3 regions of the Ketobacter sp. GenoA1 genome follow, and region 1 is predicted to be linked to each of the others. Evidence: predicted binding sites of a transcription regulator. Region 1 holds the regulator's gene; each other region holds the start of a gene.
The links. Region 1 encodes sigma-54, which starts transcription at its own class of promoters, with help from an activator protein. Its sites were predicted from a motif close to ANTGGCATNNANNTTGCTNT; they were not measured.
Positions count from the first base shown of each region.

Region 2: a site for sigma-54 is predicted at 1,908-1,927, ahead of D9N13_RS20710 (PEP-CTERM sorting domain-containing protein). Genes of this name have one in related genera too.
Region 3: a site for sigma-54 is predicted at 2,247-2,266, ahead of D9N13_RS09670 (saccharopine dehydrogenase family protein). Genes of this name have one in related genera too.

Region 1 covers NZ_RCHM01000009.1:370,536-374,981, forward strand. Annotated here, with positions in the region: gene ptsN (PTS IIA-like nitrogen regulatory protein PtsN) at 1-289, opposite strand, end outside; gene hpf (ribosome hibernation-promoting factor, HPF/YfiA family) at 310-597, opposite strand; gene D9N13_RS03065 (RNA polymerase factor sigma-54) at 693-2,315, opposite strand; gene lptB (LPS export ABC transporter ATP-binding protein) at 2,502-3,227, opposite strand; gene lptA (lipopolysaccharide transport periplasmic protein LptA) at 3,224-3,796, opposite strand; gene lptC (LPS export ABC transporter periplasmic protein LptC) at 3,777-4,349, opposite strand; gene D9N13_RS03085 (KdsC family phosphatase) at 4,346-4,446, opposite strand, start outside.
Region 2 covers NZ_RCHM01000045.1:19,371-23,816, forward strand. Annotated here, with positions in the region: gene D9N13_RS20700 (7TM diverse intracellular signaling domain-containing protein) at 1-1,117, shown strand, start outside; gene smrA (DNA endonuclease SmrA) at 1,119-1,700, opposite strand; gene D9N13_RS20710 (PEP-CTERM sorting domain-containing protein) at 1,998-2,678, shown strand; gene mpl (UDP-N-acetylmuramate:L-alanyl-gamma-D-glutamyl-meso-diaminopimelate ligase) at 2,758-4,122, opposite strand; gene D9N13_RS20720 (hypothetical protein) at 4,147-4,446, opposite strand, start outside.
Region 3 covers NZ_RCHM01000023.1:251,682-256,127, reverse strand. Annotated here, with positions in the region: gene D9N13_RS09680 (diguanylate cyclase) at 1-1,507, opposite strand, end outside; gene D9N13_RS09675 (CBS domain-containing protein) at 1,709-2,146, opposite strand; gene D9N13_RS09670 (saccharopine dehydrogenase family protein) at 2,426-3,649, shown strand; gene D9N13_RS09665 (SRPBCC family protein) at 3,664-4,098, shown strand; gene D9N13_RS09660 (TIGR04219 family outer membrane beta-barrel protein) at 4,227-4,446, shown strand, end outside.

The DNA of each region.
Region 1 (4,446 bases):
CCGGCTCATGGTCGATGGAATCGAAGTCCACGCCGCTCTCCAATTTGATAAACGCGCCAATGGCGTTACTGCAGTGATTGGCCCGGCAGTGGGGGATAGCGATGCCTTTACCTAAACCGGTACTGCCCAGCTTCTCCCGCGAGATAAGGTTGTCAAAAAGTTCATTGGGGTCAAGCTCCGGGCACTGCTGGGCGATCAGCCCAGCAGCGGTTTCCAGAACTTTCTTTTTGCTGCCGCCGGGAACGTCTTCAAAGACCCGTTGCGGACTGATGATTTCAGCAAGTTCCATACGTTATCAATAACCTTCAGTTACCAGCTTTTCATTTTTTCCTTGTGCTTCAGCACCTGTCGGTCCAGCTTGTCGGTCATCATATCAATGGCGGCGTACATGTCTTCGGATTCGGCGTTGGCAAATAAATCAGCGCCTTTTACGTGGATTTTGGCTTCTGCTTTCTGGCGGTTTTTCTCTACACTGAGAATCGCCTGGATGCTGGTGATGTCGTCGGTATGGCGTTCCAGTTTCTGCATCTTATCGGCAACGTAGTCCTTCATGGAGTCGGTAACTTCTACGTGATGTCCGCTGATATTGATTTGCATAGGCCACTCCTTAATCGTGGTTTAGATGTTACTGCGACCAAAGCCTGATGTTGGCAGTGGTCTGGTGTTTACGCTTATATAACTGTGACCAACAGTTAAACCAATCGTTTCCTTTCGTTGGACGGCGGGATCATCATGGCTTCGCGATATTTCGCAATGGTGCGCCGGGCAACCTTGATATCCTGTTCTTCCAGTATGTTGGCAATTTTACTGTCGCTCAATGGTTTTTTGGGATTTTCTGCCGCGATCAGCTTTTTGATGATGGCGCGAATGGCGGTGGAGGAGCATTCGCCGCCGGAACCGGTGCTGACATGACTGGAGAAGAAGTACTTGAGCTCAAATATACCCCTTGGGGTGTGCATGAACTTCTGCGTGGTGACCCGGGAAATGGTGGATTCATGCATGCCGACCGCTTCTGCAATATCGTGCAGCACCAGTGGTTTCATGGCTTCCTCCCCCTGTTCGAGAAACCCTATCTGATATTCCACTATTTTGGTGGCTACTTTAAGCAGGGTTTCGTTGCGGCTTTGTAAGCTTTTGATAAACCAACGGGCTTCCTGCAGATTGTTTTTCAGGAAGGTGTTGTCGCTGCTGTTGTCCGCACGCTGGATCATGGATGCGTAGCTGCTGTTGACCCTGAGGCGCGGGGTGGCTTCCGGGTTCAACTCCACTTTCCAGCGGCCTTTGTCCTTACTCACAATGACATCCGGGATGACATACTGGGTATCATCGGTTTCGACGCTGCTGCCCGGATAAGGGTTCAGGGTCTGGATCAACGCAATGGCGCTTTTCAGTCGGGCCTCGGACAGTTTGCCCTTGCGCATGATGGTGGCGAAATCGCGGGCACCCAGCGCATCCAGAAACATCTCCACCACCATGATGGCATCATCCCGGTGGGGTTCATCCCGGGGCAGTTGTTTGAGCTGAATCAGCAGGCATTCCCGCAGGTCACGGGCGGCCACTCCGGGGGGGTCGAACTGCTGAACCCGGTGCAATACAGCCAGCACCTCTTCCAGGGATACGGGTAGGCCATCATCATCGTCATCCGGCTGTAACTGGATGTCCATGGCCTGCAGTTCTTCCTGCTGTAATCTGACCAGGTCGGCCACCACGTCCTGTTGCGCCAGCACACCATCGCGGATTTCCTCCACGGACTGGGTGAGATAGCCCTTGGGGTTGATGCCTTCAATGATGGCCATGGCAATCATCCGGTCCATGTCTGACATGGGGGTCAGATTCAGTTGCCACATAAGGTTGTCGTAAATGGATTCGGGCGCCGTGTTGCGGCTGTCGTAGTCAAAATCGTCATCGTCAAAGCTGCCGCCACTGGACGAGGGGCCTGCGGCACCATCGAACATGGTATCCCAGTCACTGTCCACGGGCAGTTCGTTGGGCATCTCCTTGCCTTCCAGATCCACCGACGAGTCATCGGCGTTGTTGTTGCTGGATTGGGTGTCCTGGGTATCTTGGGATTTTGAAAAATCGAGATTCTGGTCGTTGTCGGTTTTGCTGGTGCTGTCACTCTGTCCGTTACCGGAATCGTTGCTGTCGTTGTCCGGGGAAGATTCATCCACATCCAGGAGGGGGTTGGATTCCAGCGCTTCCTGGATTTCGGTTTGAAGATCCAGAGTGGAGAGCTGCAATAGGCGAATTGCCTGCTGCAGCTGCGGCGTCATGGTGAGGTGTTGACCAATTTTGAGCTGTAAGGTTGGTTTCATTGATACCTAATTCAACTTCTGCAACGACCGGAGACATCTGTACAGCATCGGATTGCTGTATTCCAGGCAGTCAAATAGTGACCTAATTTCAACAGTTTATTGGTGCCGAAATAGAACCGCTTGGGTTTAATTGTAAGAGCAGTGACGCTGCAAAGCAATTTACATGCCTGAAATTGCTTAGAACTTTTACATATGGAACTGGTTACCCAGATAAACATCGCGGACTTTCTGGTTTTGCAGGATAAGTGAGGGCTCACCTTCAGCAATGATGTGCCCTTCGCTGACGATAAAAGCCTTCTCGCAAATGTCCAGAGTGTCCCGCACATTGTGGTCCGTGATGAGTACGCCCAGCCCACGATCACGCAGGTGGCTGATGATTTGCTTGATGTCTGCCACGGAAATGGGGTCGACCCCGGCGAAGGGTTCATCCAGCAGAATGAAGGCCGGGTCAGTGGCCAGAGCGCGGGCAATCTCGACGCGGCGGCGCTCACCACCGGACAGGGCCATGCCCAGTGAATCGGCGATGTGTCCGATGTGAAACTCAGCCAGCAGCTCTTCCAGTTTGCTTTGCCGCTGTTTGCGGGTCAGGTCCTTGCGGGTCTCAAGTATCGCCATGATGTTTTCCCGGACTTTCAAGCGGCGAAAAATGGAGGCTTCCTGGGGCAGGTAGCCGATGCCTTTGGCGGCCCGTCCGTGCATGGGCAGATGGGTGATTTCAGTATCGTCGATAACGATGCGCCCCTTGTCCTGGGGCACGATGCCAATGATCATGTAGAAACAGGTGGTTTTACCGGCCCCATTGGGGCCGAGCAACCCCACGATTTGTCCGCTTTCAATGGTAATGGAAACGTCTTCCACCACGGCACGGCCTTTGTAACTTTTAGCGAGATTGGAGGCGGTAAGACGGCTCATTGTGACGGCGCTGCCTCCGTCTCGTCAGGGCTGGGCGCATTCGGGGCAGGATCTGTCGCGGCGGGCAATATCATCTCCACCCGGCCTTTGATACTGCCGGGCTTGACCTCTCCGGTTTGTCCCACCGCCTGCAGGCGCTGGCTCTGGATTTCATAAACGATTTCTTCACCGCGGAAGATGTTCTCGCCCTGCACAATAGATGCTTTGATTTTCAGCAGCAGTTTCTGATCCCTTACCAGGTAATCGATCTTTTTGGCTTTGGCGATGACCTCTGCCTGGTTGGGCTCCGGAACCTGAGAAAACAGCGCCGGCTCGCCCACTGCCATGACCACGTCCACTTTACCCAACTCCGTTTTGATCTTGAGTGATTCCGCTGCAATGCGCAGGGTGCCCTGGGTCAGTACAACGTTGCCTGTATAGGTGGCAGTGCCGTCTTTTTCGTCGATCAGGGCAGTGTCCGCCACAATTTTCAAGGGTTGCAGCCGATCACTGTCCAGCGCCCGGGCAGCGCTGGATGCGAAGGCGAACGTTATTATGCAGAGTAACGCTTTAAGACTTAGCAGGTTCATAAATGCTGGTGACGTTTTGCCGTAGAGTGATTCGATTCTCGTTCAGATCGGCGTTCAAGCCGACCGCTTCAATGTAGACCCCGGTTTGCCGAATGATGACCTTGTCGTCCGTGGAGGCATAGGATCGCCTCGGGTAAAGTTCCAGGGTTTCGGTTTCCAGCACAGCGGCTTCCCTTACCCCTTGCTGCACAATGGTGACGTTGCCCGATAAATGCAGCTTATTGGCTTCGTTATCTGAGGTGGCGCTGGCGGCACTGGTTTGCCATGACGCTTCCTGTTCCCCAAAAAAAGTGATGATGGGTTTGACCATAATATTTCGATTGCTGGCGATGTACTGCAGCATGGATTCGGCATGCAACACAAATTCCCGCTTACCCAGTTCATCAAAGCTTTGCTGCTCCAGTGAAATGGCCACCATATCCGGTTGTTCGTATTCATTGTTGACTTTGGTGTCGGGTTGAAACCACTGATCCCATTTGGTGTACGCAAAAGCCCCCAGCGCAAGTAGTGCCAGCAGGAAACTGGTGAGGATCAGCTGCGATTGTTGCTTCATGACTGTAAATAGGGCTCCAGAACCCCCTGCAGTGTGCCTTGGGTCTGCATCAACCAATCACAGAATTCCCTGACGGCGCCGTCTCCACCCTTGGCCG
Region 2 (4,446 bases), on a different contig from region 1:
TACGCTGCATTTCGAAGTGCGGGATACCGGTATCGGCATCCGCCCGGAACAACAGGAAAACCTGTTCAGTGAGTTTGTGCAGGCGGATTCCACCATCTCACGGGAGTACGGTGGCACCGGGTTGGGCCTGAGTATTTCCAGACAACTGGTGCACCTGATGGGGGGTGAAATCGGTATTGAAAGCCAGGTGGGTGAAGGCAGCCGTTTTTGGTTCACGTTACAGTGCCGCCAGTGTGAGCCTCAATTCATCCGCGAGCACTTTGTCCCCCTGTCTGCCCTGGAGGCGGTAAAGCTGCTGATCGTGGATGATTCCACCGACTTCTGCCAGGTGCTGAAGGAGCAGGCTGAAGCATGGGGTATGCGGCCCGAAGTGGCATTCACCGCCGCTGAGGCCCTGGAAAAACTGAACGCGGCCAGCGCGGCCGGTGCGCCGTTTCAGGTGGTGACCCTGGACAGGAACCTGCCGGGCACCAATGGCCTGGAGTGCGCCCGCCGGATAAAGCACACCGCCGCAATCCCCCACTGCCACTGTATCCTGCTGACGGCGATGCGCAGGGTTCCCGGGCGCGCAGAGCTGGAAGCGGCAGGCATCGATCTGGCCATGCAGAAGCCCATCTCCGCCCGAACATTGCGCCAAGCCATTCTGGGGTTAATGGAGGGTGGCGGACAGGGGCAGCAGCCCCGCCATGAGAAGGCAGCCTCGCCTATTCAAGGTCAAACCGTATTGGTAGCCGAGGATAACAATGTCAATCAGATGGTGATCACCGGCATGCTGAAAAAACTGGGGGTGAACTGCGAATTGGTTGCCAACGGTGAGCAGGCCCTGCAGGCCTTCACCCGAGAGCCCCACCGTTTCGATCTCATTTTTATGGACTGCGAAATGCCGGTGATGGATGGCTACCGCAGTTGCCGCCAAATCCGTGAGTTTGAAGATCAACACCATTTGCCCAGAACCCCGATCCTGGCGCTCACGGCCCATGCCATGCGGGAACACCAGCAGCGCGCCCTGGCGGCCGGCATGGACGGCCACCTGTCCAAACCCGTCGACCTCGCCACCATCAAGGAAAAACTGCTGCAGTACCTGGTGTTTCCGGAAGGCAACAGCCGCCGCGCCTGACTCAGCGCCCCCGCAAATGACGTTCGCGGTTTTCCTGTTTCTTCTCGGCGTTCTTCTTCAGCAGTACATATAAAGCCCCGGCACCGCCGTGATGTTTCTGGGCGCTGTGGAAAGCCATGACCACAGGCAGGCTGGGCAGCCATTTATTGACGTAGCTTTTCAACAGCGCCGGCGGCTGGCTGCGATCCCCCTTACCATGCAGGATCATCACCGTACGCAACCCCATACGGGTACATTCCTGAATAAATTCAAATACTTCTGTTCGGGATTGCTCCACTGTTTTACGATGCAGATCCAGCACCGCATCCACTGAATACTTGCCCAGACGCAATTTGCGGTACACCCCTTCCTGCACCCCCGGGCGCTTGTATTCAATGATGTCGTGGGGATCTACCATCTCCACATACTCGGTGGTCAGCAGGTTTTCATCCCGCTTCAGGTCGGTGATGGCCGCCTCGCGCCGAGCCAATTGGGCCTCCGATGGCCCCTGAGCGCTATTACGGATAGACACCCGGTTTTGTACCAGGGGCTTCACACCTTCCAGTTCCTTGCGGAACAGATCTTCATCCTCAGGATTGAACATGGGGAAATTCTCTATTCTGGTTCCGGTCTAAACCAAATCATACTGGGATCTGGCGACGCTGATAAGGTCTCCGCCGCCGAGCCCGGTTGCAGGGCGGCTAACCGGTATACAAAATCGGCACCTTTATGTGTCGATCAAATTTACACCAACCCATTACTGATTAATATTCAACCAAAACAACTGTCTGTTTTTTATACAAATATCAATATTGGCCCACATTCTGCTTACTTATTGATCAAAATTATCTGAATTCACTGTTTCTGCGGTGAGCAAGTAAATAGAAACGGAGCCTTATCCATGAACAAACTGATTACCACCATTGCACTGAGCGCCGCCCTGTTGACCGGTAGTGTGTTTGCCACGCCTCAGTATACCGGTGAAACCGAAGGCAGCCTGACCGATAGCGACTTCAGCACCTTCGGCTACTACCTGTGGAGCGATGAAGGCGACAGCCGCAGCTGGCATCTGCGCTGGACCGGCATTGGCGCGGTACAGGATCCGGTTGCCTGGTACGGTTCTATTCTGTTCTTCAACAGCGATCTGGGCAGCGCCGTGGAATACAGTTTCGAGAGCGGCGGCACCTACGGTGACAACCTGTATGAAACCTATGATGCCCTTGCCTTCGGTGGTATTGATGCCCTGTCCTTCCAGGCCGCAACCAATAATGACGGCGGTGTGGATGGTATCGATTTTTATCTGAGCGACGAGTTTGATCTGCTGAGCTTCCAACTGGGTTCCAGCGCTTTCGATCTTGGCTTCAGCGACATCAACTACGAAGACCAGTATGCAAAAGCGGCGGATGGCATCTACATCAGTGACGAGCTGAACAGCCCAGACGCACTGGTGACCTACAACCCCGATGGTACCCTACGTTATCAGTTTGAAGTGGTTGCCGTGCCTGAGCCGGCCTCCATTGCCCTGTTGGGACTGGGCCTGCTGGGCCTGGGTATGGCGCGCCGCCGGGTTCGCAACAGCTGATAGCCACCCCCGGAAAACCTTTCCAAGCGTAAGAAGCCGGCCCCTGAATCAGGGCGTCGGCTTTTTTTACAGTTTTTGATTAGTTTTTAACCAGCTCGTTCTGTAACGCCTGCAACAGCTTCCGGTGTATGCCGCCAAAGCCCCCATTGCTCATGATGACAATGTGATCCCCCGCTTTGGCTTGCGCCACCAGGCTCTGTACCAGCTGCTCCAGGTCACTGGCCACCCGGGCCGGGGCCTTGCTGGCCGCCACCACCGGCTGCAGATCCCAATCCAGCCCCGGGGGCTGATACCAGATAGCCTCATCCGCCTGCTCCGTTGCCGGCGCCAGGTTGGCCTTGTGTACACCCAGGCGCATGGTGTTGGAGCGCGGCTCAATCACCGCCACGATGCGCTGCTGCCCCACCTGCTTACGCAGCCCGTCCAGGGTGCTCTTGATGGCCGTGGGGTGGTGGGCGAAATCGTCGTACACCGTTATGCCGGCCACGCAGCCCACCACTTCCATACGCCGCTTGACGCCACCGAACTCACACAATGCCGCCACCCCCTGCTCGGCGGTGACACCGGCATGGCGGGCCGCGGCAATGGCCGCCAGTCCGTTGTTCACATTGTGCAACCCGGTGAGGGGCCAGTGGACGCTGCCATAGCAATGGCCCTGGTAGCACACCTCAAAGTGGGAGCCATCCTCCGCCAGCAGCCGCGCCTGCCAGCCGGCTTCACCGATCAGCTGCACTGGAGTCCAGCAACCGGCGGCCAACACCTCCGCCAGATAGACATCGGCCTGGGGATGAATCACCAGGCCATTGCCGGGCACCGTACGCACCACATGGTGGAATTGTTTCTGGATGGCCTTGATGTCTTCGAAGATATCGGCGTGATCGTATTCAAGATTGTTGAGGATCAGGGTCCGCGGCAGGTAATGGACAAACTTGGAACGCTTGTCGAAAAAGGCGGAATCGTATTCGTCCGCCTCGATCACAAAAAACGGCTCTTCGCCCAGCCGCGCGGAGACCGCAAAGTTCTTGGGAATCCCGCCAATCAGGTAACCGGGTGCCAGCCCCGCCTGCTCCAGTATCCAGGCCACCATGGCGGAGGTGGTGGTTTTGCCGTGGGTGCCGGCCACCGCAATCACCCAACGCCCCTGCAGCACGTGATCACGCAGCCACTGGGGGCCGGAGGTGTAGGTCAACCCCCGGTCCAGCACGTATTCCACCGCCGGATTGCCCCGGGACAGGGCATTGCCGATGATCACCAGATCCGGTGCCGGGTCCAGCTGGGCAGGATCATAACCTTCGATCAGCTCAATACCCTGCTCCTGCAGCTGGGTGCTCATAGGGGGGTAGACGTTGGCATCGGAGCCGGTCACCCGGTGCCCCTGGGCCTTGGCCAGCAAGGCCAGACTGCCCATAAAGGTGCCGCAGATTCCCAGGAAGTGTAGGTGCATAAAAGATCCTAAGGCTGGTTCACTCTAGTTGGAGGGTGGCTGTACCTGCTCCACCGCCGGGTTCTGTGGTGCCTGCTCCGGCATTGGCGCCGGCATAAACGCATTACTCAACAACAGCACAATCACCCAGATGGTAATGGACAGCAGATTGGCCTGCAGCCGACCCAGTTGCATGGACGCCCCGTAGATGCGCCCTTTGATCAAAATATCCCAGATCAACGCCACCAACAATGCCAGTCGCGCCAGCGTGCCGGATTCCGGTTCCAGCCCCTGACCGACGATATACACCTGCAGCGGCAGAATAATGCAACTGAGCAACAGATC
Region 3 (4,446 bases), on a different contig from region 1:
ACTGATCCGACGGCCACCGAATGCAGTCATTGACCCGCTCCGCCACCAGCTTCAGGCAGGTATCGCCGGCAGGGTGTCCATATTCATCATTAACCCGTTTGAAAAAGTCCACATCCAGCATCAGAATGGCGAAATCCCGTTTGTAGCGCATACAGCGGGCCCATTCTTTTTGCATGACGTTTTCCATATAGCGGCGATTCTTGAGCTTGGTAAGCTGATCCGTATTGCTCATTTCCTCCAGGCGGGAATTGAGTTTTTCCAACTCAAGCGTGCGCTCCCTGACCCGCTGCTCCAGCTCTCCATTGAGCCGGCGTGTAACCTGCAAAGCTTCATCCTGGGCAGCAAACCGCAACTTGCGTTCCACGTTAATGCGCTCGGCCATGGCAAAGGACAGCAGTACTGCCTCAAGCACTGAGCCAATCTGCACCGCGTATTCAGTGATAAAATTGGTCGGCAATATACTGAGTTTATTCAGCGCCAGCAGCACACCACCGCCCAAAAAAAACAGCCATGCGATCACATAGAAGCGGGCGTTGTTAACGCCCTTATACCAGGACATGACTCCCACCAGCATTTCAAACAGGCAGGCAAACAAACCCAGCGGCACCAGCACATGGATACTCAAACGATAAGGCGAAACAAATGACAGTAATGCGGTGGAAAAAGCAGCAACAGCAATTCCAGTAAGCCCAATATTGAGGACTCGTGACCATTCCCTGACCTGTAAAAAACGGCGGGTGAACAGTGCCGAAGAGCCAAAGGTCAGTGCCAGAAAGAATGGTATGCTGTGATCGTTCCAGCCCACGGCATTGGGCCAAATATAATGGTAAGCCTGCCCGCTGAGTGATGCGATAAACAGCGGCAGAGAGACGACAACGACCACGTAATACAGATAGCTGCGTTCGCCCACAACAATAAAAATCAGAAAGTTGTAAATGGCAATGACAAACATGGCGCCATAATACAAACCCTGGGCTATATTGGCCTGGTTCTCGCGGTTTTCAAATGCATCCCGTTGCCACAAAGTGAGGGGAGCCTGCACGGAAGTGCTGGTTTTGATGCGGTAGTAGATATCCAGGGTCGCCCCCGGCGGGAAATGCAGCGGAACAACAAAAAACCGGTGCTCAATCGGGCGCTCTGCGAAAACACGCTTATCGCCCATCTGATAAGAGTCGAGTAATTTGCCTGAGTCGTAAACCCACACATCCACGTAATCCAGAACCGCATACCCCAGTTCCAGATAACGCAGTGTCGATGCGTCTGCAGGGTTCTCCAATTGCAGATGCAGCCACCAGGTGGAATCACTGTATCCTTGGTTGAAAGCTTTTTGTCCCTGGGGCACCCAGTGGTCATCCGGCTTGCGCACGGTTTCGATCGTGTAACGACCGTCAGGATCTTCGAGAAATTGGACGTGCTCATTAACCGCGGAGGAGGATGCTTCTGCAGACAACAGGGCCATCGCACACCAGGGTTGTAACAGCAGAATAAAAAAGACAACGGGACGCATCAGCCAAACCAACAAGGTGTTCACTCCCAAAATGAAAAAGCCCTGATTACATCCCTATTTATCGCGTTATTAATTTAACAATAGAGAGGGCTGAGACATTTACAAGCTAATGCCTTGAAAACAAGCTAACTTTGTTAGGCTGGTGCGTGACACTGGGGGCGGACTGGTGTGACCGAGCTGTTCCGGCCACACCAGAAAACCTTACAGGGCGGTTTTCTTATCACTGAGATGATGGCAGCGAACGCTGGCATCGTAGAGCTCCTGGAGTACATCGGAACGACTGACAATCCCCACCAACTTGCCATTTTCCACCACGGGATACATCTTGGGCTTATTGGTTGTGAGCTGATCCGCCAATTCCGAAATGGCCATATCCGGCTCGACCGTAAGCACATTGGTTTTCATTACATCGCCGGCATTGGCGGTCAGATCGCAATAAAACGCGGTATTCAGCATTTCCTTGATGCAATCCTGCTCTGAAATAAAGCCGATCACATTCTGATTCTCATCCAACACGGGGGCACCGGTTATCTTGTTTTCCAGTAATACTGCCACCACATCCCCAACATCATCCTTGATATCAAAGCTGACCACTTTACGGCTCATGCAATCACGAACCACAACCGACTTATCAACCATATAACCTCCTCACCCAGCGGTGACTGCTGTTATGATTATTATGTATGCCAATATAGGCCACGGCCACTTGCCCGCTCCGCAGCATCGGCCATTAATCAACAATGTCACAGCTTTTGTTTAAGCTCAACTGTTTATGATCCGCCCCCTTGGCCCCCTTGATGCCCTGCCCCCTTATAAAAAACCAAATTTGTAACATCAGGCTCTTGAAACCCATAATTCATACGGCTTACTCTAAGCACCAATTTTCACTGCAATTTTGATGACTTACAGGGGACGAGCATGACCACCAAGGCCGCCAAAACAGCGTCCAAAAGGCCATTCGATATCGTGGTATACGGCGCAACCGGTTTTACTGGAAAACTCACTGCTGAATACCTCGTGAGGAGCCAGGGAGCCAACCCACTGAAGCTGGCAATCGCCGGCCGCAACCGCGGTAAAGTAGAAGCCTGTCAACAGGACCTGCTGAGCATAAACAGCCAGGCCCACATTGAGACGCTGCACGCAGACTCCGACGACTACACCAGCCTGGTGAACATGGCCGCCCAGGCCAAGGTTGTCATCACCACCGTGGGCCCCTATCTCAAATACGGCGAACCGCTGGTTCGAGCCTGTGTGGAGGCCGGCACCCATTACGTGGACCTGACCGGAGAGCCGGAGTTTGTGGAAGGCCTGCAACATGAACTACATGACCAGGCGGTGGAGAAAAAGATCAAAATCATCAACAGCTGTGGCTTTGACAGCATTCCTCACGACCTGGGTGCACTCTATACCGTGCACCAGTTAAATACGTTGCTGGGTGAGGACAAGGCGGGAAAATGCCCGGTGAAGGTGGAAGGTTTCATCGAAGCCAAGGGCACTTTTTCCGGGGGCACTTGGCATTCTGCCATCACCCAGTTTTCCCGGCTGCGGGCGTATCACAATAAACGCAAGGAATGGCATAAAACCCGCAAAACCAAGCCCACCGACCGGCGCCGTACCCGGGTCATGCAACCCAAGGTATTCTGGGTAAATGCCCACAAGGCATGGGCCTGCCCCTTCCCCTCCATCGACCCTCAGGTGGTCAAGCGCACCGCTGCCGAGCGCAAGGAATTCGGACCGGATTTTATTTATGGACACTACATACTGGTTAAAAAATTGCCCAAACTGATCGGCGGCGTGGTGGGCGCTGGGGGGCTGATCGCACTGTCTCAGTTTAAATACACGCGCAACAAACTGCTGGAAGTGAAAGATCCCGGGCAGGGCCCAAGCGAGGCAATGCGCAATAAATCCTGGTTCAAGGTTCACTTTGTCGGTGAAGCCGACGGACTGCATGTATGGACTGAGGTTGCAGGAGGCGACCCCGGTTATGGAGAGACCGCAAAAATGCTGGCTGAGTCTGCTTTGTGCCTGGCACAGGACAAAGACCTACCAGCCAACTACGGTGTTACCACGCCTGGCGCAGGTATGGGAGTCGCTCTGATTGAGCGCCTGAATGCAGCCGGCATCACTTTCAGAACGATTTAACGGAAATACACTTTATGAGCAGCCAATTCATTCAAATGAATGTCGAATTCAATGCCCCGGTCGAAACCGTATTCGCCACCCTGTCCGACCACGAAGCAATGGGCAAAGTGCTCAACGCTAAAGTCAAACGGATTAAGGATGGGCAGGATGACGTCAACGGAATAGGTTCAGTGCGGCGCATAACCCCCGTGCCACTGGCGGATTTCGAAGAAACCGTCACCGCCTTCGAACCCAATAAACTGGTGGAATACACCATCACCAAGGGCAGCCCCCTGAAGAACCACCTGGGCCGCATGGTGTTCAGTGAGAACGGTGGCAAAACCCACCTGCACTACACCATTCAATTTGAGCCCAAGGTGCCTGTTCCCTTAAGCGGACTGGTGGTGAAATCCGTTCTGGAGAAAGTGATCCTGCGGGGATTGCACAAGCTGGCCAAACAATACCACTGAACAATTGGTAGCCAGACCTCACCGGGTTCTTGAATGTGTTCGCAAACCTATGAATAAAAAGGCTGACTTAGGTTGGCCTTTGCTCCCAGTATGCTTTAATTAACAGGAAACTAATTAGGGAGCAGAACATGAGATCTATCGCTACCGCCGCTTTGATCGGCATGAACCTTGGCTTCGGCAGTGTCAGTTACGCTGACACCCTTCTGGGAATCTATGTGGGCGGAGGCAGCATCAGCTACGATCTGTCTGGTGACTTTACCGATTTGGAAGGTGGCAGCAGTTCCATCGACTTTGACGATGATCTTGGCCTGGAGGGTGATTCCGGCTCCTACTTTTACATTGCCCTCG